Regions from separate parts of the Cylindrospermum stagnale PCC 7417 genome, predicted to be linked through region 1. Evidence: predicted binding sites of a transcription regulator. Region 1 holds the regulator's gene; each other region holds the start of a gene.
The links. The regulator HrcA, encoded in region 1, represses chaperone genes, less so after heat shock. The targets are predictions, from matches to a motif close to TTAGCACTCNNGANTCNNGAGTGCTAA.

Region 1 (10,068 bases):
TTTTCTTGTTGTTCTTCTTCTTTTGTCAAAGGTTCTTGAACCGCTTTACCTTTAACTTTAGCAGTAGGCAAATCTTCCTTCCTGTGTCGCCTAGCCAATTCCAGCAAAGAGTTCAGAGTATTTGCTCCTCTTTCCTGAACAATATCAGACAGCTCTTCATATTTAAGGTTGAACTCAAAATTATCAATTCGCTTTTCAAGTTCAATTTCTGCCTGTTTATTATCCACACCTGCGGCAAAGATTTTTTTTGCTTCGTCTAAAGCTTCACTATATTGTTTGACCTGATCAAGCTTTTCACTAAATTGATTTAATAGATCGCTAAAAGATTCACTAGTAGTATTCTCTGCTTCATATGCTATCTTGATAGTATCAAAGTCTCTGATTAAGCCATCTTTAACTGGTTTAGAGATATCTTTGTTTTCAGTGAACGACTTAAATTCTGCTTTTAGTTGCAGAATGACTGTTCCAAACCCCTTTTTTTCTTCTGGTGATAACTTGCATTGGATGTAGGGTTCACCCTGCCTAGAGGTCAGTTGTGCTGCCTGAGTCGACTGTGAAAGTTGTAACCCAGCCCTGCCTATTGTTCGGTCTTTGTCGTTTTCTGGTGTCTGGCGCTGGACACTTTCACTCTCAGGGGCGTTAATCTGCTGCACTACATTTGCAGCCATTTTGTCTGCTTCTTGCTCATACTTATCGCCTGGCTGACCGACGGTGAGCTTCATCTGCAATCTTGGTGGCTTTGGTGGTATTGGACGATAAGCAAATATCGCTCCATCAATGAAACTCTTACCAACTTCCTTTGATCTTTCGGCTTTAGCCTGTGCATCTGGTGTTTGGTCTTGTGCTGGCTTCACTTCCTCTGTTTTGGGCTGAACGACAAAGCGACGCGGCGCGAATTGATTCGGTGCTGGTGTGTCAGAAGAATTGGAAGAATTTTTGGAGGTTCTGTGCTGTCTGCTATACATTTACCCAGTCCTCTAGTATTTTTACTGTCTTCCCACTCAATATATACCCCACGTTGTTTTTTCTCTGAGTAAAGAAAAAAAGCTTCATATAAAAATCAAGCACGTCAATGGGTGTAGCGATGTTGCACAGCGTACTGGATGCGATCGCCTTTCAATGAGTAATTGGGAAAAAGGTAATGGGGATTAGGGATGGTGAAAGAGCTAATATCACGCTATTTCTGCCAATTCCCCTTCTTCCCAATCATGGCTGCTGTACTGTCAAAGTATAGTTACCCTTAACTCCAGGATTAAATGTACCTACCCAAACCCGATAGGTGCCACTTTTCCATTTGCTGTCGCTGACGCTGGCATCTTTACTTTTACCAGTGTCATCACCGCAACGAATTGTTGTTTGCTCTGGCCCTTGAATGAGTAAAGTTGTATCGTACCCACCACTGTTGACTAATATTTTTAGTTGAGCAAAGTCTTTGTCCAAAATTAGGATGTGATCGGGAGTGGGGTCAGCAAAGCCAATACAGGCTTTCTTATCGCGATCGCGGTTGCTAATGGCAGATAAGGAGTAAGAACCGCCTGTATAGCCAGAAACTATACCTTGTGCTGGATTAAAATCTGGTAACAACTTGAGGGTAGCAAAATTTGCTGCTGTCTCAGCTATTGTCGGTGTTGCTGTAATAGCCGTAACCATAGCCAAAAGACAGCCTGCTTGGAAAAACATTTGGGGGCGACGATATTTCATAGCAGCCCTCCGATAGGCTCTTATCGTGATTATATATACTATTGTTATGGGAAAAACTGTGATTTTCCAGTGTGTGTGCCACATTGGAAGGTGACACAAAGGGTGCTTTTCCCAACAGAGAAGGCGGGATTCAAAAGTGTCCCCGCTTCCCTTGTCGTTTAACTCATCGCCCCTGGAGTTGGAAGAAGACGCCGCCTTTAAGGGCTGTTGTCTCATTACCATAACTACTGACTGTGAGCGATCGCAAATTATTGAAAAGCGGTTTACCTAATATTTCCACAAATTTAAGAATCGGTAGCTGACGCTCTAAGAGACTTTTGCTCTTTGTCCAGTCAAGATATATATAGCCTTGGTTCGGTTGGGGGATGAGTGCAACACTATCTTGGAAATCGGGATTGTCAATTAAGGCGGTTTCCTTAGCTGTGAGGATTTTATCCATCGTTTCCAAGTTAGAGGTAAAAATTTCGTAATTGTCTATGGTTGTATGTGCCCCCTTAACTTTGGCTTCGACGGTGAGGGATAATTGGTCTTTAGTCGCAGCTGTTAACTCTGTCCAGGCGGAGACTTTTTGCTTTCCTAGGGTGAGAGAGCTAATATTGAATCCATTGGCTGAGGCGATCGCATCTAAACGCCCAACGCCTTCTACTACTGCCGGCAATTTTTCCACCGCAAACACCCAAGCAGGAGTTGTTTTACCTGCACTAGGCAATAAAGCGATCGCATATTCCCCGCCAACCCAGCTAAAAATATCCGACGCCAAGTTTATACCCCAACGTTTTTGAATATCTACCAAAGGTTGAGCCAATCGAACAAGGGCATCTTCCCCAGAACCATATATAGTTGCAGTTGCTTGTCTCCAGAATTGAGCGAGATTACTATCACCTAAATTCCGCAAATTCGCACCGGAAATTGCCAACCCCGCTGATGCTGGAATATATTTTAATGCTCCTACAGGCTGAGAAAGTGGTGGCGATGGGGGAACAACTTCTGATCTACTCAGAAAAGTGGTTTCCGCTAGCAATCCTTGAGGGTTTAATACCAGAGAAATTATTTGGCTGTCGTATGTTGGTTCTGATAGTTGTAAACCTTGCCATGCTGCCACCGTGGGCAGATTCAGAAAAGCCAAAGCAACAGCACCTTTGGGCAATTGTTGAGTGGCTTTTTGATATTTGGCAGAACTGGTCAAATTCTCATCAGGCGCTTGGACATTATTAATCGCGGCTCGCAGCACCTTCAGATCATTAGCAAACAATACAAATTTATCTCCAACAACCGCACCAGCTAAATTTTCCTGGTTGTCATAAATCAGCTTCACGCCCTTGTATTGTTCAACGGCTAAGTTTGCACCAGCTAAAACCCGTCGGGAAAACAACAACTCGACAAACTCGCGGCTTTTCTCCGGTTTCTCCGTTGCTAGTGCCATCAGATACCCCGGCTGCTGTCCGTTTTCTGGTTCACGGTCAATGTCTAAAGTAGTTACAGCCAGTGTAATTTCTTTGCCTAGCCAAGGTTGAATATCTTGTTTGTAATTTATGCTACTTTTAGCCAATAAACTGGTTTTGAGTTGGGAAAGTTCTCCATCACGCTCCAACGCCTGCAAACGGTCTGGATTTGCCAGCAATGACACCATCACAGGGGCCAGCTTCGACACGAATATAGCAGCACCAGGCTGTCCGGTAGAAGCGACGAGGTTAACTGGAGTTTTGGCGAAAAACCAGTAAAAGCCAGTAATACCAATTAGTAGTAGCGCGATCGCACCAGCTACTAGGAAACCAAAGAATGAGCTTTGCCTGTTCACGCTAGACCTAGTAAATGCTCCGTTTTTGATCTTATGGTACAAAAGCAGCTTCTAGGGATTGGACGGCAGCATTTTTCCGGCTTTTCTGCCAACATGAATAATATATGATTGTTTAGAAAAATTGCATGACAGGGAATTCTTTTGGTCAAACCTTTAGCCAAATTAGTGTAGAGGAACTAGCACAACGTCTGTCTTCAGGCGAGCAGGGGATTCAGTTGGTGGATGTGCGCGAACCCCAAGAAGTTGACACAGCTAGTATTCAAGGCTTTGTCAACCTTCCCCTGAGTCAATTTGCCGAGTGGAGCGAGCTAGTATTGAGTCGCTTCAATGCCGATGCCGAAACTTTAGTGCTGTGTCACCACGGTATCCGCTCTGCCCAGATGTGTCAGTGGTTAGTTGCTCAAGGATTTACAAATGTTAAAAATATTGGAGGTGGTATTGCGGCCTACTCTATATTAGTTGACCCTTCCATTCCCCAATATTAACCGCTGATTGCCGAAACATAACGCAAAAACCAGACGGGGTGAACTCTTGCCTCAGCTATTCACCATTCTGAAGCTATCAAGGACAAAATCTCGATTATGGTCTAAAAGCTTGGTAATGTTGGCTTTGGAGACATTTCCAGAGCCATTCTTTCCCCAATCGAAAAAATCCGTATCTAAAAATACAGGTTATGGTGAAATATTATGGGATAATACGGAAAAATAGCGGATTTAACCCTCAACTACAGCTTTTGTGGCAACAGGCAAGCTGTTAGCTGAAAATTATCTCGAAAAATGCTGAAGGGGAACTTAGTGTTTACTTACTATAATAGAAGTATATAATTTATCCTTAAAAATTAATTATTATTAAATTCTTTCTGTGGTTAGATCCACAACTTTTTTCAAATTTTGATTAAGATTTGCCTTCAGCAAAAAATCACCTATGCAAGTCCAGCTGACCAATCGACAACAGCATATACTTTGGGCAACTGTACGCCACTACATTGCTACAGCAGAGCCTGTGGGTTCCAAAGCTCTGATTGAGGAGTTTGACCTGGGTGTAAGTTCCGCCACTATTCGCAATGTCATGGGCGTTTTAGAAAAATCTGGGTTACTTTACCAACCCCACACCTCAGCCGGCAGAATACCTTCTGATTCTGGTTATCGGATGTATGTTGACCAGTTGATTACACCTTCTGGAGCGTCCGCTCCGCGAACAGAAGCTTTAGCTAAAGAGGTAGAAGACACACTGCAAAAGCGACTCCATTGGGAAGATTGGAGTTTGGAAACTCTGCTGCAAGGAGCCGCACAAATTTTGGCAACTTTAAGCGGCTGCATTAGCTTGATTACCATGCCGCAAACTCACACGGCTCAGTTGCGACATTTGCAATTAATGCAAATTGAAGCGGGTAGAATCATGCTGATTGTGGTGACAGATGGTTACGAGACACATTCTAAGTTAATGGATTTGCTATCAGAATCGGCAGAAACTCAGCCAGATCCAGAGGTAATAGATCGCGAGTTGCAGATAGTTACTAACTTTTTGAATAGCCACTTACGGGGGCGGAGTCTGTTGGAATTAGCTACCCTAGATTGGAGTGAATTAGATCAAGAGTTCCAACGCTATGGCGAATTCTTAAAAAAATCAGTGGCAGAATTAACTCGTCGCACTCTGGCACCATCTGCGACACAAATTATGGTGCGGGGTGTGGCTGAAGTTTTGCGTCAGCCGGAATTTTCCCAATTGCAGCAAGTGAAAACGATTATCCACCTGCTGGAGGAAGAACAAGACCAATTGTGGCGATTAATCTTTGAGGCATCAGAGCCGGAGGACTTGGGTAAGTCACGGGTAACGGTTCGGATTGGTGCAGAAAACCCTCTAGAACCGATACGCACCTGCACGTTGATTACTTCTACTTATCGCCGAGGTTCTGTACCAGTTGGCAGTGTGGGAGTTTTGGGGCCAACGCGTCTAGACTATGAAAGTGCGATCGCAGTTGTAGCTGCTGCTGCCGATTACCTCTCAGAAGCTTTCAGTTAACTAGCTTAAATCATGCCGAAAAACATTGCCTTTAGTTTACTATGGCTAGGATTTATTTCCTATGCCTTTTTCTTTGCTCCTCCCGACCAACCCGATACCTTCGAGTTAATTAAAAATCTTTCCACCGGTCAGTTGCAAGGCATTAACCCTTTAGTTATTGCCCTATTCAATATTATGGGCATTTGGCCTTTAATCTACAGCACAGTATTGTTTACTGATGGTAGATGCCAAAAAGTACCCGCTTGGCCGTTTGCTACTGCTTCTTTTGGCGTTGGCGCATTTGCCCTATTGCCTTATTTAGCCTTAAGAGAATCAAATAAACAGTTTATTGGCAAAAAGAATATCCTTATCAAACTTTTAGATTCCCGCTTCACTGGAATTGCCCTAACTATAGGCGCAGCTCTTTTAGTTATCTATGGTTTACAAAAAGGAGATTGGGTAAATTTTATCCAACAGTGGCAAACTAGCCGTTTTATCCATGTGATGAGTTTAGATTTCTGTCTACTTAGCCTATTATTTCCGGCATTGCTGGGAGATGATATGGCGCGTCGTGGTTGGAAAGATCATCCATTATTTTGGCTATTTGCTTTGATTCCTCTATTCGGCCCTTTATTATATTTGTGTGTACGTCCACCTCTACCAGAAGTTGGCGTCGAATTAATAACCAATCAGCAACAACTAGCCGCAAACTAAGCAATTTTTAATTACCCAAGCACAGAAATTATTTAGACATTTCATAAACTTCTGGAAGCTGCCACCAAGGAGCATGGGGGTGTTCATGATGCTCTTTGTGGTAGCCGAAATGATAGCAGGTAATAAATGACCACCAAATTGGGCGGTTAATAGTTTGGGCACAATGAGGCTGAATATAACCGCCTATTGGTTTGCTATGTGGTAGGAAAGTACCAAAATAAAATAATTGTAATGAACTGACAATCGAGGGAATTACCCAGAAGTAAGTTAGATTATCACTGGGTATATTGAGGATACGATTGGTAAAATGAAAAATAATTATTAGGGTGATAATTTGCCGCCAACTCCAGTAACTCTTCATGAAATGAAAATACCAAGCAAAGAAATTTGCATGTTTACCATCATGGAAATCAGGGTCTATTTCACTAGCTGGATTGTGGTGGTGTAACCAATGTTTTTTTAACAGTGTTTTGTATGGTAAAAGACCATAAAGAAAAAGGCATAATGAGCCAAAAAAATGGTTTATTTTGGTATTTTGGGGAAACACTACCCCATGCATGGCATCATGAGCTGTAATAAATAATCCCGTATATAAAAATGTTTGCCAAACTATGATAGGCATTAACATCAAGAATTTGAACTGAGAAATGTCAAGGAAAAGTAGGAAACCCAGGCTAATAGCCCAGACGCTAATAATGACAATAGCAATGGAAAGTCCCCCAAAAGGTGATTTAGTTTTTAGTACCGGGGCTAGTTTTATTTGAAGACTGGGTGGTTGTTCTAAATCGATCACGTTTTTACTCCGCGTAGAATTCAGGTGAAAATTCCCAAAACATAGTCATGGTAAAAGCACCAGCCACCAGCTAGACAAGTGCATTAGTGGATAGTGTCAATAATCTAAAAATGTTTAGAATTATTAAGATGCTTTAAGTATTATTGCACATACGGCCGCCATACAAAAATTGTTTTCAGTTGAGAGGTCGGGTAATATGGGTGGCAAAACTGCTGTCTTAGGTATCACAAGTAGCCAATGTTAGCGCGTTGTTACTTTGTAAAGATCTGAAGCCTGCAACAAAGACCGTCAATCGTAAGTTGAAAATTGTAGGAAATGAAGTGGAGTAATTTGTGCATTACACTCAACCGTTGATATCTCAAAATAGGTAAGCCATAAAACCGATGCCAGTGCTAAAAATGCTTTCAGGCATTACGATCTATTTGATTATTTGTGTTTTCAGTTATATCGCTTTTGTCAAGACACATTAATTTTTTTACTGAAAAATAAAATACTTTTTCATTATCTTGACCTAATGAATTAGCGGCATCTGCCTTAATATCAAAATGTAAGTAAGTCTAAAGGATGAATCTTTGCATATTTTCAGGAAAAACCTCGGCTAAAAAATAACCTATTGAGTAGAGGTGTCTTGACTAGAGTTACTAGACGATGCTGGCAATGAAAGCAAAAAAATAATCCTCTCTATGCCACGACAAATCTAACGAAAGTCAGAAGGTTTTTACAGAGTTTTTGCCCAAACTGATAGACAGAAAATAAAATAATTTTTTTCAAACTTAGAGTATGGCTCCTACAATACTGATTACAGGTGCGTCTCAAGGCATTGGCAAAGCAACAGCGCTTTTATTTTCCCGGAAAGGATATGACCTCGTACTTGCAGCCCGTCAAACTGAACGCTTGGAAGCTACAGCGCAGGAGGTGCAAAGCCTTGGACTTGCAGCACCATTGACTGTAACTTGTGATGTCACAAATCCCTCCCAGGTAGAGATGTTGGTGCAAAAAGCATTGGAGCATTATGGTTATATCGACGTGCTAGTGAATAATGCAGGCATCTTTGCATCTGGGCCAGTAGAGCAATTTTCTCTTAGTGATTGGCACCAGGTTATAGACACTAATTTATGGGGATATATCCACACCATTCAGGCACTTTTGCCTCATTTTCTCCAACGGGGAAGTGGAACAATTGTTAATTTAAGTTCCATTGGGGGTAAAGTGCCTACGGCGTATTTAGTTGCTTACTGCACTAGTAAATTTGGCGTGACAGGATTGACGGAAGCACTACAAGCAGAATTACAGCCAAAAGGTATTCATGTTTGTGGGATTTATCCAAATTTGATCAAGAGTAGTTTGATGGAACGGGCAATTTTTCGGGGTAAGGATGAGGAAGAATTGCAAACTCGTCGAGAACAACTCAATAATGTGCTGAAAAATCCCGTAGTGGAGAAGCCTGAAGATGTGGCAAATGCAATCTGGGATGCAGTCAATAATCAGAAGTCGGAAGTAATGGTTGGTTCTGCGAATTTTTCGCAGTCATTGTATCGGTTATTTCCTGGTTTGATGAAATGGGTTTCTCGGCAAACCTTAAAAAATCAGGAATAGTAATTATTGGATTCTTCAGCGCCTTCTGCTATCGTGACTCGCACTCCCGCTTTGTCACATAATGGCGGTAGCGGAACATCGCTTCTAGTTGAGCTTGCAGTAACCAACCGCTAACGAATTCTACGGCATCGCCACCAGGCATAGAAAAAGAAATAGCATCAGTTAATCTGGTTTTGTCATTTTCTAGGACAAATTCATGTCGATGTGTCCAAGACTCGAAAGGGCCAGATATCTGTTCGTCGATAAATAGATTATTTTTTTCGCATTCAGTGTGACGCGCTAACCAAGTCAAAGGCAATAGTCCCAGAAAAAGCCGAAATTCGGTGATTGCACCGACTGCAAGTCCCCCCTCGCGGCGGACTACCTGGACTGGTTGCCAAGGTGGAGTCAGCAGTTGCAAAATATCTGGTCTTTCGTGAAATTTCCAAACTACTTCTAGTGGCGCATCAATGACTGAAGAATGTTTAAAGTGCAGCATGGAAAGAAAACCCTAAAATTTATTCTTCATATTCGGTATCAATTTCAATATCTAGGGTATCTTCATCAACCCGCACATACAAAATATTTGGACGACAGCAAACTTGACAATCTTCTACATATTTTTGTTGTAGTCCCGCACTCAAATCAATAAAAGTTAAGCTTGGTTCGCCACAATAGGCGCAGTAATACTCAGCCGTATTTTGCATTTCTAGATATTATCCTCAATTTTATAACTTTGCGCCCCTTTGCGTTTAAAAAATTATAAATTTAACGCCTGTAGTTGCTTCTGACATGAATGGAAATAACTCTTAGCCTCAGCCAAATGCTTTAGTAGTGTAGACTGTGGTAAAGGCCCTTGCAAGTGACTCCAAGGTAAAACTTGCTCTGTTGACCATTCGGCGTGAACGTAGAAATCTAAGTCGGGTATTTGGCCTTTTAGTTGTTTGAAAGCGCGTTTGTAGCTACCCAAGGAGTCACCAAAGTCGCGGGTAAGTTCGAGAAGCTGGGAAAGCCTGCGATCGCCTCTCGACAACAAAGCCTGTATAATTGACCAATTATAGCTTTCTGGACGAAACTCTATCCCTTGGGGTTTTAGCTGTTTTTGTAACATCTGCAACCGCTTTTCTGCTTGACGATTTACCCCAAACCATTGAAAAGGCGTGTGTGCTTTCGGTACAAAGGTGCTGCATCCGAATGTTAACCGCAGTCCAGGTACAGATTTTTTAATACCGCGCATCATTGCGACAGTTGCATCTAAATCTTCTGGTTCCTCACCGGGAATTCCCGCCATCCCGTAGAGTTTCAGATTGGTTAATCCTCCAGCTTTGGCATTTACTGCCGCTTGGATGATTTCATCGTTATGTAACTTTTTATTGATGATTTGCCGCAATTTCTCGGAACCACTTTCTACGGCAATGGTAAGCGATCGCGTATCTCTTTGGGCTAAAGTCTTTGCTAGCTGCACCGTTACCGTATTTGTTCGCAC
Region 2 (10,068 bases), 2.4 Mb from region 1:
TGGCACCCAATTAAAAATCATCGGTCGTGCTGGTGTGGGTGTGGATAATGTAGATGTGCCCGCTGCCACACGTCACGGAATTGTAGTCGTAAATTCTCCAGAGGGGAACACAATCGCTGCTGCTGAACACGCACTGGCGATGATGCTATCTTTGTCTCGTCATATTCCTGATGCTAACGCTTCAGTAAAACGCGGTGCATGGGATCGTAATAGTTTTATTGGTGCGGAAGTCTACAAAAAAACTCTCGGCATTGTTGGTTTAGGTAAAATTGGCTCCCATGTTGCGGCTGTAGCTAGGACGATGGGGATGAAACTGCTAGCTTATGATCCTTTTATCTCCACAGACCGGGCCGAACAGATTGGTTGTCAGTTAGTGGATTTAGATTTGCTCTTCCGGCAATCCGACTATATCACGCTACACATCCCCAAAACCCCGGAAACCACCCACTTAATCAACGCCACAACCTTGGCGAAGATGAAACCTACAGCCCGAATTATTAACTGCGCCCGTGGTGGCATCATTGATGAAACGGCTTTAGCAGCGGCGATTAAAGAGGGTAAAATAGCGGGTGCAGCCTTAGATGTGTTCGAGTCAGAACCACTGGGTGAATCTGATTTGCGATCGCTAGGTAAAGAAGTGATCCTCACCCCCCATTTGGGAGCCTCCACCGCAGAAGCCCAAGTAAATGTAGCTATAGATGTCGCCGAACAAATTCGCGATGTCCTTTTGGGACTACCAGCGCGTTCAGCCGTCAACATTCCTGGACTCGGCCCCGATGTGTTGGAAGAACTCAAACCCTATATGCAGTTAGCAGAAACCTTGGGTAACTTGGTAGGCCAACTGGCTGGCGGACGGGTAGAATTACTTAATGTCCGACTGCAAGGTGAACTAGCAACCAACAAGAGCCAGCCTTTGGTAGTAGCATCCCTCAAAGGACTACTTTACCAAGCCCTGCGGGAACGGGTAAATTATGTCAATGCCAGCATAGAAGCTAAAGAAAGGGGAATTCGGGTAATTGAAACGCGGGATGCCTCCGCTCGCGATTATGCCGGCTCGTTGCATCTGGAAGCTACAGGGACTTTGGGTACTCACTCTGTCACTGGTGCTTTGTTGGGTGAAAAAGAAATCCACCTCACTGACGTTGATGGTTTCCCGATTAATGTCCCCCCCAGCAAATATATGCTGTTCACCCTGCACCGCGATATGCCAGGAATTATTGGCAAACTCGGTTCCCTACTCGGCAGTTTCAATGTGAATATTGCCAGTATGCAGGTAGGTCGCAAAATCGTCCGTGGTGATGCGGTAATGGCTCTGAGTATAGATGACCCTTTACCCGATGGTATTTTGGATGAAATTACTAAAGTACCTGGGATTCGGGATGCGTATACAGTAACACTTTAATTTTGGATTTTGGATTTTGGATTTTTGATAGGTAATGGGTAATAGGGGATTGGGGAAGAGGAAAAAAACAATTACCCATTACCCATTACCCATTACCCATTACCTAGTCCCCAATCTAAAATCTAAAATCTAAAATCTAAAATTCTATGGCAAACACCTGGTGGGAACTCAAGATTTTATGTGAGCCAGACCTAGAAGATTCTATCTTTTGGCGACTGGAGGACTTTGGCTGCCGTGGTACAGCTAGTGAAACCAAAGGTAATTCCTTCTTTGTAAAGGGATATCTACCAAGATTTCAAGCACAGCTACTAGATTTAGCGGCCCTGTCCCTGCGGCTGCGTCAAGACGCCCTTTGTGTAGGACGGTTATCTCCTGCCCTACACTGGCACTTGATTGATGAAGAAGATTGGTCTAGTAGTTGGAAACAATACTGGCAACCTCAAGAAGTAGGCGATCGCTTCCTGATTAACCCCGCATGGCTACCATTACCAGAATCCTTAGAACGGCTGGTGATTCGGCTTGATCCTGGTGTAGCCTTTGGTACAGGCACTCATGCCACAACCCAGCTGTGTTTGGAATCTCTGGAAATGAGGCTGAGTCAAGTTCCTCAATCTTTCGTTGATAGAGGAGAAAAACCCGAACGTCTGGTAATTGCTGATATTGGCTGTGGTTCCGGTATTCTTTCGATTGGGGCGTTGCTATTGGGAGCGGAGAAAGTTTATGCAATCGATACTGACCCTTTGGCGGTGCAATCAACTTGCAGCAATCGCGCACTCAACGATATTAACCCAGAACGCTTGGTGGCGATTGAGGGGAGTGTAGAGATTTTGCAGCAGCTGATTGACAAACCAGTGGATGGCATCGTCTGCAATATTTTAGCTGATGTGATTATTGAGTTAGTTCCAGAAATGAGTGCGATCGTCAAACTCACCACTTGGGCTATTTTCAGTGGCATTTTGCTAGAACAATCTAAAGCTGTTGCTGATGCCTTAGAGCAAAATGGCTGGGTTGTTGCTACCCTGTGGAAAAGGAAAGAATGGTGTTGCTTGAACGCACGACGCTCTTAAATACATTGCCATTCGGTTTGAGCCAGTGGTTATCAACCACTGGACGCCGCTTGGATATTAGAAAAGGCTTTTATTCATAGCGAGGTGAGGGCGATAAAAATCCTGATCGCCCTACTAGAGATTTTTATTTTAAATGAGCGTTTTTAGATGTTGCACCAACTGCTCTGCTTGCACTACACCTTCAATTCGCTCCACTGGCTGACCTTGCTTAAACAGTACTAAGGTTGGTAACGCAGAAATCTGATATTGACTTGCCAACTCCGTGTACTTTTCAGTGTCTATTTTGACAATACGCAAACGGTCTTTCAGTTGATTATTGACTTTCTCTAAAATTGGCACCATCATCTGACAGGGACCACACCAGTCAGCATAGAAATCTACTAACACAGGTACATCAGAACCAGACAGCATCTCTTCAAAGCTGTTGAATTGCTTTTTAGTTGTCATTTGACACACACCAATTTTCAATTGATTGTTTCAATGGTAATTCTTAGTAAATAGAATCGGTGCAACATCATCTTGTTTTTATTGTTTCGCAATTTTGCCGCCTATCTCAAAAGCCTATTTTCTGGAGGATAGCGAGCTAAAATCTGAAATCATCTCAGTTACTGGTACAAATCGCCATAAGATAATTAGCGCAGTAATTCAAAATATTGAGGAATAATTTAATGGAACTGATGCCAGAAAATTTGCAAAGCTTACAAAACCAAGTTGCAATTATTACAGGAGCTTCGCGGGGGATTGGGCGAGCGATCGCATTAGAATTAGCCACACAAGGGGCAAAGGTAGTTATAAATTATGCCCAATCTAGCGCTGCTGCTGACAAAGTAGTAGAAGAAATTACGGCAGCAGGAGGAATTGCGATCGCCCTGCAAGCTGACGTTTCCCAAGTCGATCAAGTAGACGCACTTGTGAAGCTCGTTACCGACAAGTTCAAGCGCATCGATATCTTAGTCAATAATGCTGGTATTGCCCGCGACGCACTGCTTTTGCGAATGAAACTGGAAGAATGGAAAGCAGTCATAGACCTAAATCTGACTGGTGTGTTCTTATGTACAAAAGCTGTCAGTAAAATTATGCTTAAGCAACGTTCTGGGCGAATTATCAACATTGCCTCCGTTGCTGGACAAATGGGTAATCCCGGTCAGGCAAACTACAGCGCCGCCAAAGCAGGGGTTATCGGCTTTACCAAAACCGTCGCCAAAGAACTTGCCTCCCGTGGGATTACCGCGAACGCCGTCGCCCCTGGTTTCATCACCACCGACATGACAAATGATCTCAAAGCCGATGAGATTCTCAACTACATACCTCTAGGTCGCTACGGTACACCAGAAGAAATTGCTGGCATGGTACGCTTCCTCGCAGCTGATCCCGCAGCCGCCTATATCACCGGACAAGTCTTTAACGTTGATGGCGGCATGGTCATGGCCTAGATATTGCTTACTTACTGAGTGCTGAGTCAGCCAAGAAAATTAAAAGTGTTTAGTGGAAAAAAGTTTCCAGTTGTCAACTCAGAACTCAGCACTCAAGATTCCCCACTCAGGACTGTTGGCGTATTCTTTGCCAGACAGTAAAACCTAAAAAGATAATAATGCTCATGGCACAGGTCAGCATCACTGGCAAAGTCATACCTTGTATTCTCATTGCCAACAAGTTACAAACTAAGGTAATTGACCAAAGGGTGAAGGCGGCATGGCGTTGGGAGAATCCCCAAGCAAGCAAGCGGTGGTGTAGGTGGTCTTTGCCTGGGGTACTAAGAGGGTTTTTCCCTGCCATGAGTCGCCGGACAAACACCTGAGTGGTGTCTAGCACTGGCAACAGCAGAAATAAAACTGTGGGTACAAGAGCATAGACTGTGTTTTGTTGGAGTTTGCCTAAAATGCTAGTTGCCGCCAGCACATAGCCGAAAAAGTACGCTCCAGCATCACCCATAATGATACGTGAGGGGTGGAAGTTGTGGCGCAAAAAGCCCAGTGCAGCTCCTCCTAAAGCTGCCAGAACTAAAGTCGCAGCTGCCCGATTATTAAACTGGGCGGAAACCCCTAACAAACTCATGGCGGTAATAAAGCTGATTCCTCCTGCCAAACCATCCATACCGTCCATCAAGTTGATGGCGTTGGTAATTCCTACTACCCACAACACTGTCAAGGACATTGATAGAAGCGAGTCGATAGGTGTGCCAAAAGTGACTTTGATGCTAATGCCATTAGCAACTAGCAACAGTGCTGTGATTATCTGCGCCCATAAGCGAACCGAGGGGGGTAAGCCAAATTGATCATCGATAAAGCCCACAAGTACTAATATCGAACCCCCCAATAGAATCGTCAGCACCTGAGCTAATACGCTTTGGAGTTCGATCGGTCGTAAAAGGCTAGCTAGTACTAATGCGGCAATCACTCCCGCATAGATAGCCAAACCTCCTGCATTGGGTAAAGGTTCTCGGTTGAGTCGCCGCGCGTTGGGTTGGTCAGCCCAACCTACCCGCAAAGCGAATTTGCGTACCGTCGGCATTAAACGCCACGTTACAAGCCAAGCCAAGAGAAACGTAAATACTACCGCCAACCAGCCGGTGCCGCTAGGGTTAGCAATACCGAGGGACTTAAGGGAGTTGTCTAGATTCATCTCCCAATTCAAGCATTACTGCCAGTATCCAACATGAGCATCAACTGTATATTAATCAATTTTTTTATTTCAATTTGTTAACTTGAGTGGCTGGGGCGATTAGCACTCTTTGCCTGTGAGTGCTAAATTGTCTAATGGAAGCGCTAGAGAAAAGAAACATGGCGAAAATTATTGCATTTAATGAAGAATCGCGGCGGGCCCTTGAGAGGGGTGTTAACGCCTTGGCTGATGCGGTGAAAATCACCTTGGGGCCAAAAGGCCGCAATGTCCTTTTAGAAAAAAAATTTGGCGCACCCCAAATTGTCAACGATGGTATCACTGTTGCCAAAGAAATTGAATTAGAAGATCCTCTAGAAAACACTGGCGCGAGACTCATTCAGGAAGTTGCGTCAAAAACTAAAGACGTTGCTGGGGATGGCACCACAACTGCCACAGTTTTAGCACAGGCTTTGATTCGAGAAGGGTTAAAGAACGTTGCTGCCGGTACTAACCCAGTAAGCTTAAAGCGTGGGATCGATAAAACTGTTGAGGCTTTGGTGCTGGAAATTGCTAAATTAGCGAAGCCAGTAGAAGGAAGTGCGATCGCCCAAGTCGCCACTGTCTCAGCTGGTAATGATGAAGAAGTCGGCAATATGCTGGCTGAAGCAATGGAGAGAGTCACCAAAGACGGCGTCATCACCGTTGAAGAATCCAAATCCCTGACAACCGAACTAGAAGTAGTTGAGGGGATGCAGATTGACCGGGGTTACATTTCCCCCTACTTCATCACCAACAACGACAGGATGACGGTGGAATTTGAAAACGCCCGCATTCTGATTACCGACAAAAAAATCAGCAGCATCCAGGATTTAGTACCGATCCTAGAAAAAGTTGCCCGTAATAGTCAACCTTTGCTGATCATTGCCGAAGATGTGGATGGCGATGCTTTGGCGACCTTGGTAGTCAACAAAGCACGGGGTGTGCTGGCTGTAGCTGCGATCAAAGCACCGGGATTTGGCGATCGCCGCAAAGCCTTGTTACAAGATATTGCCATTCTCACCGACGGACAGTTAATTTCTGAAGAAATCGGCTTAAACCTGGATACCGCAACTTTAGAAATGCTGGGAACTGCCAGCAAAATTGTGATTGACAAAGAAAGCACCATCATTGTCGCCGGTAGCAGCACCAAGCCAGAAGTGCAAAAGCGAGTTGCTCAAATTCGCAAGCAATTGGAAGAAACTGATTCTGACTATGACACAGAAAAACTGCAAGAGCGCATCGCCAAGCTAGCTGGCGGTGTAGCAGTAATTAAAGTGGGTGCAGCCACCGAAACCGAACTCAAAGACCGCAAACTGCGGATTGAAGACGCGCTGAACGCCACCAAAGCCGCCGTCGAAGAAGGTATTGTTCCTGGTGGTGGAACGACCCTGATTCACCTGATTTCCAAGATAGAGGCCATTAAAAACAGCCTCGATGCTGAAGAAAAAATTGGCGCTGAAATCGTCGCCCGCGCACTAGAAGCTCCCTTACGGCAAATTGCAGACAACGCCGGTGTTGAAGGTACTGTCATCGTCTCTAAGGTGCAGGAAAGTGATTTCAATATCGGCTATAACGCCGCTACTGGGGAATTCCAAGACTTAATTGCCGCAGGCATTATTGACCCAGCCAAAGTTGTGCGTTCAGCTTTACAAAACGCCGCTTCTATTGCTGGTCTAGTCTTAACCACCGAAGCCCTCGTCGTCGAAAAGCCTGAGAAGAAATCTGCTGCTGGCCCTGATGCTGGTGGCATGGGCGGCATGGGCGGCATGGGCGGCATGGGCGGTATGGGCGGTATGGGCGGTATGGGCGGCATGGGCGGCATGGGCGGCATGGGCATGTTCTAATCGACCCTTTCCCAAATTAATCAAATATTTTTCAGCAGTTTGTCTTGTAAAAGGCAAACTGCTTTTTTATCGTCACTTACGTAAAATGACTATAAAAGCTTTTTGTCTAAATGATAGCCACAAGATTTAAATTTCTGGGAATAATACTTAAGATAACACCTCTAAAAATTTAACTTTGCTGAAGCAAGGAAATGAATTTGAATAAATGTAAAGATATTTTCCAACTTGCATAAATTCTTAAACAACTACTGATAATTCTACGGAAAGCTTTGCTCTTAATTCTTGAACATAGCCAAGTGAATTTACCTCTTCATATCTGTCATCAGCAACGCCGGAAATTTAGTCAAAAAATTTTATGACTTCCACTTTTGCGATCACCATTCCGGGTTATAGAATTACCGAGTCTATCTATGTCAGTACGAGAACCATAGTTTATCGTGCTTACCAAGACCAGACACAGACCCCAGTTATCATCAAAATCCTTAACGCAGAGTATCCCCAAGTTCGTGACCTGATTTTGTTGAAAAATCAGTATGCGATCGCCCAAAACCTCAACCACCCCAATATTATTAAATGCTATAATTTAGAACGTTATGGTAATAGTTATGCTCTCATTTTAGAAGATTTTGGTGGGGTCTGTCTAAGTCAATATGCTAACTCTCAATCATTGACTTTAGAAGATTTTTTAGCTGTTGCTATATCAATTAGCAATGCCCTGGAATACCTTTATGAAAATAAAATTATTCACCAAGATATCAAGCCTAAAAATATTCTCATTCATCCCGAAACTAAACAAATTAAGCTGATAGATTTTAGTATTTCTTCCCTCCTGGCTAAAGAAAACGCCGAAATTAAAAATCCCAATGTTTTGTCAGGGACACTTGCCTATATGTCTCCAGAACAAACGGGAAGAATGAATCGCGGAATAGACTATCGCACAGATTTATACTCTCTCGGTGTGACTTTTTATGAATTACTTACAGGTAGATTACCATTTGATAGCAAAAATCCCTTAGAGTTAGTACATTGTCATCTAGCTAAAGAGCCTATAAATCTGAGAGAAATTAATCCTCAAATTCCTCAAACTATAGCCGATATTATCGTGAGATTAATGGCGAAAACGGCTGAGAAAAGATATCAAACAGCTATAGGCATCAGACATGACTTAGAAATATGTCAGCAAATGTGGTTAAGCCAAGGTGAAATAAAAGCTTTTGAATTAGGACAGAGAGATAAATGTGATCGCTTCCTGATTCCTGAAAGGCTTTATGGTAGAGAAACTGAAATTACTACTTTATTAAATGCCTTTGAGCGTGTCAGTAATGGCAATGCAGAATTGATTTTAGTTTCTGGCTTTTCTGGCATTGGTAAAACTGCTGTTGTTCATGAAGTTCATAAACCAATTGTCAGACAAAAAGGTTATTTTATTTCTGGTAAATTTGACCAGTTCCAAAGAGATATTCCCTTTTCTGCATTCCTCCAAGCCTTCCGCAGTCTTATAGGGCAATTATTAGCAGAAAGTACAACCCAATTACTAGATTGGAAAACTAATATATTATCAGCGTTGGGAGAACAAGGACGGGTGATGATTGATATCATCCCTGAATTAGAGAAGATTATTGGCAAACAACCAGAAGTAGTCGAACTTACAGGTAATGCTTCTCAAAATAGGTTTAATTTACTATTCATTAACTTAATCAAAGTATTGGCAACTAAATCACATCCTCTAGTGATTGTTTTAGATGATTTACAATGGATAGACACGGTATCTTTGAGGTTGATTCAGTTACTAATTAGTGAAACAGATGTGCAATATCTGCTGCTAATTGGTGCATATCGGGATAATGAAGTTGATTTCCGACATCCTTTTATGATGACTTTAGATGACATCGGCAAATCTAAAGCTACCATTAATCAAATTAGTCTGAAACCCCTAGATGAGTTGCAACTTAATCATCTGATAGCAGATGCTCTAACTTGTCCGGAATCTATTGCATTACCTTTAACAAAATTAGTGTTACCTAAAACTAAAGGCAATCCCTTTTTTACTAAACAATTATTGAAATTTTTGCATGAACATGGATTAATTATATTTAATTTTAATACAGGATACTGGCAGTATGATATTACCAAATTACTGCCTTTTTGCCTAAATAATGATGTAGTGGAGTTTTTAGAAATTCAGTTGCAAAAATTGCCAGACAATACCAAAAACATATTAAAAAAAGCAGCTTGTATTGGCAATCAATTTGATTTATATACCTTGTCTATCGTCTGTGAAAAATCAGAATCAGAAACGGCAGCTAATTTGTGGAAAGCTTTACAAGAAGGGTTAATTTTACCTAAAGATGAAGTTTATAAGCTTTATCAAGATGATTCAGTTATTAGGGATGATGAACACTGGAAACCGACGGATAAACAAGTAACACTTAGGTATAAATTTCTCCATGACCGTGTACAGCAAGCGGCTTATTCTCTAATTCCAGAAGCCGATAAACAAGTTACCCATTTGAAAATTGGTCAGCTTCTTCTCCAAAATACCACTCTAGCAAAATTGGGAGAAAATCTTTTTGAGATTGTCAACCAGTTAAATATGGGATCTGATCTAATTGTCAGCCAGTTAGAAAAATATGAACTGGCTAAACTCAATCTACTCGCAGTAAATAAGGCTAAATCAGCTACAGCTTATGAAGCTGCTGTTAAATATTTAAATCTAGGTTTAGGACTTTTAGCAGCAGATAGTTGGCAGCATCAGTATGACTTAACAATAAATCTCTATGTCGAAACTATAGAAGTAGAATATTTAAATATTAACTTTGAGCGCTCAAGTAATCTGACTAAAGTTGCTCTACAAAATACAAAAACTATGCTTGACAAGGTTAAAGTATATGAAGCTCAAATGCAGATTTATATTGCTCAATTAAAGATGGTTAAAGCTGTCGAAATTGGGCTGATGGTTTTAGAACAGTTAGGGATCTTTCTGGTAAATTTACCAGGTGATGATAGCTTAGTTATAGAATTGCCAAATATAGCTGAACTTGAAGAAATATTGGTGATGACTGATCCTTATAAACTATCAGCAATGCAGGTTTTAAAAATTCTGTGTGCGCCTGTT
Region 3 (10,068 bases), 2.5 Mb from region 1:
TTTAAATGGACTTGTTTATGATGTGGTTTGCACAAAAGTTGCAAATCTTCGTATCTTTCGCAACCCAAGTTTTTATAATGCAAATGGTGAACTTGAAGTTCTGAATCCCAATCTGTTCCATAATAAGATTCACCACCATGATGATATAGGCACTCATTACAAATAGCACCCTCAAGTAGAATCATGGCAGAGCGAACACGCCGCCAATGTGAACTTCTTAAATAATTTGAATAAGGTATTTTTTTAAAATAAGCTTGTTCTTCCGGTGTAGAATTAATATTTAAATTAAACCATAAACCTTTTGCAGCAGTTTGAATTTTTCCATTCCATCCTTGGATTATATCTTCTATCAATAAAATTCCGACATCTTGTAATAGTTGTCCTTCTTTATCAGTTGGATACGAAAGTTGTTTAATTAAAATTTGCTGGCCGTTAAAATGTTTTTCTAAATCTGATGAATTTTGTTTCCATTTTTGCCAGCTTTGATAATACTTTTCATCTTGATCTAATTCCTCAATAAACTTAATATTGATATGATTTTCATAGCAAAATTCACGAAATTCTACTAAACAATGGCGATTATATTGGTATCTATAAAACCTCATACCACAACGTTTATAAAGTTCACACCATCTGATATAGCAATATTCAATGTTAATTTTGCTATCCTGAAAATGAGAAATAAAATCATCTTTTGACAAAGGGGTAAATTCAAACCATTCAAATTGAGCCATAGTTATTGATTAAATGCGGTAATACCCTTAATTAAGCTTATTATAATTGTATTTTTTATTCCTTCCTTCTTCTCTAGAGAATTTTTACTTTTACTAATTTTTCTTCAATTTTTCTTCGCGCTCTATCTCTTCGAGACGCTACGCGTTAGCGAAGCTTTCGCTTTAGCGATACGTGCCTTCGCGGTTCATTAAACAAAAAAAACAGCCGCCTCCTTGCGGAAGCAGCCGTTTTCAAAATTAGGGGACTTAAAAAATCTTAGTAATCGAAGTCTCCGCCACCCATACCACCGCCAGCGCCAGCAGGAGCGCCATCCTTAGGCTCAGGTTTGTCAACTACGATACATTCGGTTGTCAACACCATGCCAGCGATAGAAGCAGCATTTTGCAGTGCGGAACGAGTTACTTTAGCAGGGTCAACAATACCAGCTTCCAGCAAATCAACGAATTCGTTGGTTGCGGCGTTATAGCCAATGTTGAAATCCTTCTCTTTCACACGTTCAGCAATTACAGCGCCATTCTGACCGGCGTTTTCTGCGATTCTCTTCAGAGGAGCAGGTAATGCACGAGCGACAATCAAAGCACCAATCAACTCTTCATCTTTGAGGTTACCCTTAGCCCAAACTTCTAATTCAGGAGCTAGGTGAGCCAGAGTTGTACCACCACCGGGAACGATACCTTCTTCCACAGCAGCCTTGGTGGCGTTGATAGCGTCTTCTAAACGCAGCTTTTTGTCTTTCATTTCGGTTTCGGTGGCTGCACCCACTTTCACCACGGCGACACCACCAGCTAACTTAGCGAGACGCTCTTGTAGCTTTTCTTTGTCGTAGGAAGATTCGGTTTCGTCCATTTGGCGACGAATTTGCTCGATGCGGGCTTTAACGCCAACTTCGTTACCTTCGGCAACAATTGTGGTGCTGTCTTTGGTAATGGTGATGCGGCGTGCTTTACCGAGGCTTTCTAGCTTGGTGTTATCCAGCTTCAAACCAGCATCTTCAGTGATTAATTGACCACCGGTGAGGATGGCGATATCTTCTAGAAGGGCTTTGCGGCGATCGCCAAAACCAGGAGCTTTGACAGCAGCAACGTTGAGTACACCGCGTAAACGGTTAACCACCAAGGTTGCTAAAGCTTCTTTTTCAATATCTTCGGCGATAATTACCAAAGGACGACCAGAGCGAGCTACTTGCTCAAGTACAGGTACGAGGTCTTGTACGAGGGCAATTTTCTTGTCGGTCAGCAGCAGGTAAGGCTCATCGAAAACTGCTTCCATCCGCTCTGCGTCGGTTGCGAAGTAGGGGGAGATGTAGCCTTTATCAAAGCGCATCCCTTCGGTGATTTCGAGTTCGGTGGTCATCGATTTCCCTTCTTCTAGGGAAATTACGCCTTCCTTACCGACTTTGTCCATAGCTTGAGCAATCATCTGACCGACTTCTTCGTCGTTACCAGCCGAGATTGCTGCAACTTGGGCGATCGCTTTAGAATCTTCTACAGGACGAGCGTGTTCAGCAATTTTCTCGACAAGGAAAGCGGTTGCTTTGTCAATACCGCGCTTCAGCAAAATTGCATTGGCGCCAGCAGCAACGTTCCGCAAGCCTTCTTTGACGATCGCATGAGCTAAAACTGTAGCGGTGGTGGTACCATCACCCGCAGCGTCGTTTGTTTTAGAAGCAGCTTGACGAATCAGAGCTACTCCAGTGTTTTCAATATGGTCTTCTAATTCGATTTCTTTAGCGATGGTGACACCGTCATTAACGATTTGCGGTGCGCCAAATTTCTTCTCTAGAACTACGTTACGGCCTCTGGGGCCAAGAGTAACGGCTACAGCCTCAGCTAAGATGTCAATGCCTCGTTCCAAGGCACGACGGGCGTTTTCGTTGTATATGATGCGCTTTGCCATAAATATCTCTAATTCAGGGGGTAAGTCAAATTTGTCTTGAAATGGGGATTGGGGGTTGGAAATTGGGGATTAGGCACTCTGTCCTAATACTTGATCACCGCAGCCCCTGATCAACCATTTAAATCACGACTGCTAAAATGTCTTTTTCAGAAAGCAGTACATATTCTTCTGTGCCGAGCTTGATGTCGGTGCCAGCGTACTTGGAGTACAACACCTTATCGCCGACTTTAATTTCCAATTCTTGACGTCCACCGTCGTCGTTACGCTTGCCTGGTCCAAGGGCGACTACTTCCCCTACCTGGGGCTTTTCCTTGGCGGTGTCGGGCAAGTAAAGACCACCTGCGGTCTTTTCTTCCGAGGCGCTCACTTTCACGAAAACGCGATCGCCTAATGGTTTAACTGTAGAAACGGTTAGAGATAAAGCTGCCATACAAATATTTCTCCAGAGTTAGCACTCTCAACTCCTGAGTGCTAATTTAGCGAAAAGAGCCTAGCAATAGCAACATTACCTGGTGTACGGGTTCCCGAACTAGGAGAGGGCAAGGGTACTTAAAGTATTAATACTTAATTATTCCTATCTTTCGGGTTCTGTTGTGTAAGTTACGAATATTTTTATATAGACAACTTTATTTGCAAAGTGGGGAAATTGTTATAGAACTGTAATCAGGGAGCCGCTCGATGAGTAACAATACAGTGATCCAGTCTAGCCATCCCATCCCCAAAGCTACTAAATCCCTGGAACGTAAGGACCTAAGTAATTGTGTAGAAACTCTTGAACATGCATTGATTCAGCGACGCCTTTTTATTGGTTCTGACTCAACAGTTGCAAACTGCTGCTCAAAACAAGCTAGTCTGGAATTCTGGGAATACTTAAAAAAGCGACTGAGAGAGCTAAAACTCAACCAGCCGCAAGAGAGTCGTCCCATTTGCATCTTCAGGACAAAAGCCAACTGCTTGCGTGTTTGTTGTTCTGGGCCGATAATGGTAGTTTACTCGGATGGGGTCTGGTATCGACAAGCAAAGAAAGGAAGTCATTGAGCGGATCATCCAAGAAAACTTAATCGGCATAATGATGGTGGAAGAATACGCATTTTTAAGCCATCATGACGCCAAAAACTTCCCCGGTTTAACGTGAACCTCTGAATAGAGGCAAAACATCCGAAGGATATTGTATGGCAGTAAGCAAATGAAAGCGCGGGTTAGTCTTGAGCTAGGGTCATCTTGAGCCAAAACTTAACTTGTGAAGCAGAAGGATTATGATTTAATCAGCGTTTTTTAGCCCGCACCTTTCAAAGCGATATATAATAGCGCATTATAATTACTACTGCTCTACGTATCCTTACTAGACTTCTGCTTGAGCTACTAAATCTCTTGAAAGTGCTCTCCACTTCTAAGACTCCGAGATAGCAAAAGCAAGTTCGGTGGGAAAAAAGACAACATCTCAATAATCCACCAAAGAGGATAACTATTCAAGACCTTGATGGATCGAAGCGCAACAAGTGCCACTGCTATGAAAGAGCCCAGCATGAAAGATCACAAACGACTTCTATTGATTGACGATGACCCTAACCTCATCTTGCTGGTGAAGGATTACTTGGAATTCCGGGGCTATGAAGTCATCACGGCGGAAAATGGACGAGAAGCTCTGGAAATTCTAGAACATGACGTTCCAGACATGATCATCTGCGACGTGATGATGCCGGAAATGGACGGATACACTTTTGTGGAACAGGTCCGGCAAAACGAACGTACTAGTTGGATTCCCGTTCTTTTCCTTTCAGCTAAGGGGCAAAGCGCAGACCGAGTTAAAGGTCTAAATAAAGGTGCTGACGTTTATATGGTCAAGCCTTTTGAACCAGAAGAACTCGTAGCGCAAGTAGAATCTTCGCTGAAGCAAACTATCCGTTGGAAAGAACACCAAGCAAAGGGAGGAGAAAACGGTTCTCGCATCCAGGTTCCTTTCGATGTGCAATTAACCCCAACCGAACTGAAAGTAGTACAGTTTGTAGCTAGAGGTTTAGCTAACCGGGAAATTGCTGAAGAATTAAATGTCAGTCAACGTACTGTTGAAAGCCATGTGTCCAATATGTTGGGCAAGACCAATCTCCACAACCGCACTGAACTAGCGCGGTGGGCGATTGAAAATCAAATGGCTTAAACACAGCACTGATTTGCTAGTGCCTTGCTTGAACGAACTTGAAGTAACTGACGTTGCTGAGTGCTGAGTTAAGATGCCATAACTCAAAACTACTCTTGATCACTCATCTTCTTCTCTCGCCTTAAGCCTGGAAGCCGATAAATTATGAGTTGTGAAGCGAAGCATGGAACTCCATAATTCATACTTCATAATTCATAATTTATAAGATAGTCCTTGCACATAATTCTGGCAACTGTAGAATCTCGGACAAATTCCCCCAGACATACAAGTCACTGGGAAAAATACCAGTATTACTTGTAAAATCTGATAGTGTTTTCTACTGATTCCCAAACGAGCAGGTCACCCTTAACCGCTAAGGTTATCAGACTGTTAAAATGGGAATTTTATTTTTCTCTGCTCAAAGTAATTAAAAAAAATAAATATTTTGATGAATAGTGTTTTTTTTATGCATAAAAAGGGCGTTGGCACTTAAGCAACTAGTGCTACTGGGATTTCAATGGCAAATTATGCCCCATAGCCAAGTTCAGATTTGAATTGAATCTTACCAAAACGTTTCTCAATAATTTGATAGCTAATTGCTAATCTTAATCCTGTTCCTTGGTTGATAAGTTTAGTGGTTTAAAAAGAGTTGCGGATTAATCCCCGCTCTGTTACCTTTGATGATGATTCCGACTGTCTCAAACTCAGTTATTTCTGTTTGAATCACAAGCTAAAAGTAAATCCTTAATTTTTACAAACAGGTATTTAAAGTTTTCAAACTCGCCAACATCAAAAGATTCTACTTGATTGGCAAAATTAATTTTATTTGCACCTATTTCAAAAACTTCACTTCCACCAGGAAGATGGTCACCATAGATATGATTCTTTTTTAGTAAATCATCTGAAAAGTAGTGTTCAATAGCTAAATATCTATGGAATGTATTTTTTTGACTGACAAATATTGAACGTGAATCTGGAACAGGTAACAAAATACCCCAAGCATTTCTTGAAAGATGTTTTCTGATATCTTTGGATATATCATGCTTTTCAAAGCACGATTTATTCAAGCCACTAAACTGTTCATTACCTTTTATATCGTTGTCAAATAAACCAATAATTGGCTTTGATGATATCGCTGCCAGAAATTATAAAGTTCTTCTGACGCTTTCAGCACCTCCTTCTCTTCTCTGTTCATCAGCTTGAATACCTGAAAATATCCCCTCTCCGCAAGCAAAGAGGGGTTTAATAGTTTATGAGTGAAGTTTTAGCCGTAGGTTGGGGAGCCACTCACGTGTGGGGGTTCCAAGAGTTGAGTGAAGTGGCGTTTGAGGAACGAAACCCAACACCAACAAGTTTAATTTTAATAAACAATACTTGATACAATTTCTCTAAAATTGCCATGTATGACAATATTTGTAAATTCATTGCCGAAAACTTCAAGGATGATTTAGCAACTTGGTTACTAGGTTCACCAATTAAATTAACAGAACTAAGTCCTACAGAATTATCAAACGAACCAATTAGAGCCGATTCATTAATATTATTACAATCGGATGAATTAGTTCTACATACCGAATTTCAAACCGACACTGACGAAGATATGCCTTTTCGGATGTTAGATTATCGAGTCAGGGTTTATCGACGCTTTCCTAACAAAAAAATGCGTCAAATAGTCATCTATTTGAGAAAAACAGGGTCAGAATTAGTCAATAAAAACAATCTTAGATTAGAGAAAACTTACCATGAGTTTGATGTCATCCGCTTGTGGGAACAACCGACAGACAAATTTCTGACTGTTCCCGGTTTATTACCCTTCGCTGTGCTAACTCAGACAAATGAGCCTACAATGGTATTAACCCAAGTAGCGCAAGCAGTTGAAGCAGTTACTGATCAACAGCTACAAAGAAATATAGCTGCTGCGAGTGGCATTCTAGCAGGTCTGGTGTTAAAGAAAGATGTAATTAGCAAGATTTTAAGGAGTGAGATTATGCGCGAATCAGTCATTTATCAACAAATCTTAGAAGAAGGCGAAGCTAAAGGTAAAGCCGAAGGTAAAGCCGAAGGTAAAGCCGAAGGTAAAGCCGAAGGTAAAGTCGAAACAACAAGAAAATTGGCTTTAAATTTGTTGCGAATTGGTATGAGTTTAGAGCAAATTGCTCAAGTTACTGAATTATCTATTGAGCAAGTTCAAGTCTTACAAAATGAGATTCAACAATCTTGATTTTAACGAAAGGAGTAGGACTTAACGGACAGAAAACAGCAAAGATGGGGTATAGTTTCAGTCATTAGAAGTCGGAATTCGTGCGTTAGGGAACGCACGCTACGTAGGATGCGTAAAGAGACGCATCTAAAAAGCATGAAAAGAAGCTAAAACTCGGCGTTTTGCGGCGTGCGGGGGAAGGGGATGACATCGCGGATATTCGCCATTCCTGTGATAAATTGCACAAGTCTTTCAAAACCCAAACCAAAACCAGCATGGGGAACGGTACCATAACGGCGCAAATCTAAATACCACCATAAATCTTCTGGTTTCATCCCTTGGGCTAAAACCCGTTTTTCTAATACATCTAGCCGTTCTTCCCGTTGGGAACCGCCGATGATTTCGCCAATTTTTGGTGCGAGTATATCCATTGCGCGGACTGTTTTTTCGTCGTCACTCAAACGCATATAAAAAGCTTTTATTTGCGCTGGGTAATCTGTGACGATGACTGGCTTTTTAAACAGTTGTTCTGCTAAATAGCGTTCGTGTTCTGATTGTAAATCTAAGCCCCAGCTAACAGGATATTCAAACTTGAAATCGGCTTGTTCTAAAAGTTTGATTGCATCTGTGTAGGTTAGACGCTCAAATTGATTATTAATAATATTTTCGGCTGTAGCTAACACGGTATTATCAATGCGTTGATTGAAAAATTCCATGTCTTCTGGGCAAGTTTCTAAGACATATTTAAAGATGTGCTTGAGAAACTCTTCAGCTAAATCCATATCGCCTTCTAGGTCACAAAATGCCATTTCTGGCTCGACCATCCAAAATTCTGCCAAGTGGCGGGAAGTGTTGGAGTTTTCTGCACGGAAGGTAGGGCCAAAGGTGTAGACGTTGGTAAACGCCATCGCCATAATTTCTGCTTCTAGTTGACCGCTAACTGTTAGATATGTAGGTTTACTAAAAAAGTCTTGGCTGTAGTCAATTTCTTGATTTTCTGTGCGGGGTACATTCTTTAAATTTAAACTGGTAACACTAAATAATTCTCCCGCGCCTTCACAGTCGCTAGCGGTGATTATGGGTGTGTGTACCCACAAAAAGCCTCGTTGTTGGAAAAATTGGTGAATGGCTGCGGAACAGGCATTTCTGACGCGGAAAACGGCACCAAAGGAGTTGGTACGCGATCGCAAATGTCCCACGGTTCGCAGAAACTCAAAGGAATGACGTTTTTTTTGTAGGGGGTAAGTTTCGGGATCAGCGTCACCGTAGACTTTCAGCGTCTGGGCTTTTAATTCAATCCGCTGTCCTTTACCTAAAGATGCTACCAGCACCCCTGTCACCTCGACTGAAGCACCAGTGTTCAGCTGTTTGATGATGGCTTCGTAGTCTGGTAAATCCTGATTGATCACGACTTGCAAATTAGCTAGGGATGAACCGTCGTTGAGTTCAATAAAAGCAAACCCTTTCAACTCCCGTTTTGTCCGTACCCAGCCTTGAACCATCAGCGACTCATCAGGTTGACCACTTCGCAATATTTCTGCAATCCGTCGATTTACCATATTTACCCAGTACAGGACTTTAATATCCAGCCTATAATAACGCCCAATCCACCAAAGCGGACGATTTGCCAGAAGGGTTTCTTGAAGCTACCCCAAGAAAATAACTGGCTTTCTAAATTTATTTCTAGCACTTGCAACTGCTGTTGAATGTGCTTTAACTCCGCTTTGATTTCTGGCGTCTGGTACTTATGTTGCTGCAATTGGTGACGCTGTTGTTGCCATTCTGCCTTTTGCAGGCGATCGCGTTGCACTTGAGCATAGCGTTCTTTCAATGCTACAAGCGATCGCTCTACTTCATCCAGTTCTGCTTCAAAATCTGGTTCTGGATTTTCAAGGTGCGGTTGCGTTTCTTTAGGCGGCTTCATTGACAAGTAGTAAACTAAGACTAATAGTCATTTGTCATTTGTCATTTGTCATTTGTCAAGATTTTGACTTTGAACTCAGCAAGGAACGACTAAGTATGCCGCCTCACACCAGTCAATTGAATGAATTAAGCAATTTAGAATTAGCTCAAACCCTGATGGAACGGCTAACCATTTCCCCTAATGATTGGCATCGCCTCAAATCTAACCGCAATTCCCGTGCCAGTGAACAAGTAGCAGCAGCCCTAGTATTTCTGCTCAAAGATCAGCCACAAGAAGCGATCGCTAGATTAGAACAGGCTGTTGGTTGGCTCGATCGCTCGATTTCCGCCCCTCCCTGTCCGTCTCATGGCGAGCATAAGCGATAGTTAAAGGGGGGAGAGGAGAAAAACTCCCGCCTTCCCTTGTTCACCGCCGCAGAGATAGCCGGGGGCGAGTTTCTAGTTGCTTACAAAGCCTTAATTCTGTACCTTTGCGGTTCCACTCTACTTGATCGAAAATTTGATGGAGAAGACATAGACCACGTCCGCTTTCTGCCTCATCTGGTGGTAGATCGTGTGTGGGATCGCTATCCCCATCTGATGAGGGCGCAAACCCACTGCCTTGGTCGGAGATGATCCACCAATACTGATTATCTATTAAGGAAAAACGCACTACTACTAGTTTACTAGGGTCAAGATTATTGCCATGTTTTGCTGCATTAACTAAGGCTTCTTGAAGCCCTAGCCGTAGTTCTGATTGTAATTTGGCGGGAATCTCTGCCAATAGCAAATCTAAGATTGGACAAAGATAGAGAGTTGAGGCAAAACTAATTGTGCCCCAATTGCGTCCAACTGGACGGAGGGAAATGGTAATCACAAGAGAAACCCCATAGCTTTCAGTTAGCTAGACATCAGTTTGCTGTCACAGGCACCCTGATAAAAATTGAGGTGGTCATGCTGCCTTCAAACTTGCGTCTTTAAAACTAAATTTTGAAAATGCTAGGGAGCATTGACTCTGTCTATAAATTTGGATTGCTTGGATATAAACATGCTATGAGAAACCTGCTAATGCAGTCAGCGCCCTAATATGAAGGAGGAATTGGAAAGAGCATTAGTATACTCTGTTATTCGCCGATTTTTAATTTAGACAACTTAATGCATATTTTTAAGAAGTCCATGCAACTTCAATTTTTTTAAA

Region 2: groL (chaperonin GroEL) is a predicted target of HrcA. The motif match lies at 5,191-5,217, and genes of this name have one in related genera.
Region 3: groES (co-chaperone GroES) is a predicted target of HrcA. The motif match lies at 3,080-3,106, and genes of this name have one in related genera.

The regions. Positions count from the first base shown of each region.
Region 1 is NC_019757.1:4,786,973-4,797,040, forward strand. Features, by position in the region: gene CYLST_RS36035 (hypothetical protein) at 1-854, opposite strand, end outside; gene CYLST_RS20085 (hypothetical protein) at 1,207-1,701, opposite strand; gene CYLST_RS20090 (DUF3352 domain-containing protein) at 1,865-3,499, opposite strand; gene CYLST_RS20095 (rhodanese-like domain-containing protein) at 3,625-3,984, shown strand; gene hrcA (heat-inducible transcriptional repressor HrcA) at 4,424-5,521, shown strand; gene CYLST_RS20105 (hypothetical protein) at 5,534-6,214, shown strand; gene crtW (beta-carotene ketolase CrtW) at 6,243-7,007, opposite strand; gene CYLST_RS20115 (SDR family NAD(P)-dependent oxidoreductase) at 7,788-8,603, shown strand; gene CYLST_RS20120 (SRPBCC family protein) at 8,632-9,081, opposite strand; gene CYLST_RS20125 (CPXCG motif-containing cysteine-rich protein) at 9,101-9,289, opposite strand; gene CYLST_RS20130 (B12-binding domain-containing radical SAM protein) at 9,343-10,068, opposite strand, start outside.
Region 2 is NC_019757.1:2,397,678-2,407,745, forward strand. Features, by position in the region: gene serA (phosphoglycerate dehydrogenase) at 1-1,402, shown strand, start outside; gene prmA (50S ribosomal protein L11 methyltransferase) at 1,549-2,469, shown strand; gene trxA (thioredoxin) at 2,599-2,916, opposite strand; gene fabG (3-oxoacyl-[acyl-carrier-protein] reductase) at 3,138-3,902, shown strand; gene CYLST_RS09765 (MraY family glycosyltransferase) at 4,009-5,091, opposite strand; gene groL (chaperonin GroEL) at 5,250-6,953, shown strand; gene CYLST_RS09775 (trifunctional serine/threonine-protein kinase/ATP-binding protein/sensor histidine kinase) at 7,309-10,068, shown strand, end outside.
Region 3 is NC_019757.1:235,267-245,334, reverse strand. Features, by position in the region: gene CYLST_RS01110 (HNH endonuclease) at 1-734, opposite strand, end outside; gene groL (chaperonin GroEL) at 991-2,631, opposite strand; gene groES (co-chaperone GroES) at 2,750-3,061, opposite strand; gene CYLST_RS35670 (hypothetical protein) at 3,629-3,766, shown strand; gene CYLST_RS01090 (response regulator transcription factor) at 4,112-4,789, shown strand; gene CYLST_RS01085 (hypothetical protein) at 5,473-5,835, opposite strand; gene CYLST_RS36310 (hypothetical protein) at 6,021-6,146, shown strand; gene CYLST_RS01080 (Rpn family recombination-promoting nuclease/putative transposase) at 6,168-6,989, shown strand; gene asnS (asparagine--tRNA ligase) at 7,136-8,527, opposite strand; gene CYLST_RS01070 (sll0565 family protein) at 8,530-8,892, opposite strand; gene CYLST_RS01065 (DUF6439 family protein) at 8,988-9,257, shown strand; gene CYLST_RS01060 (ATP-binding protein) at 9,298-9,747, opposite strand.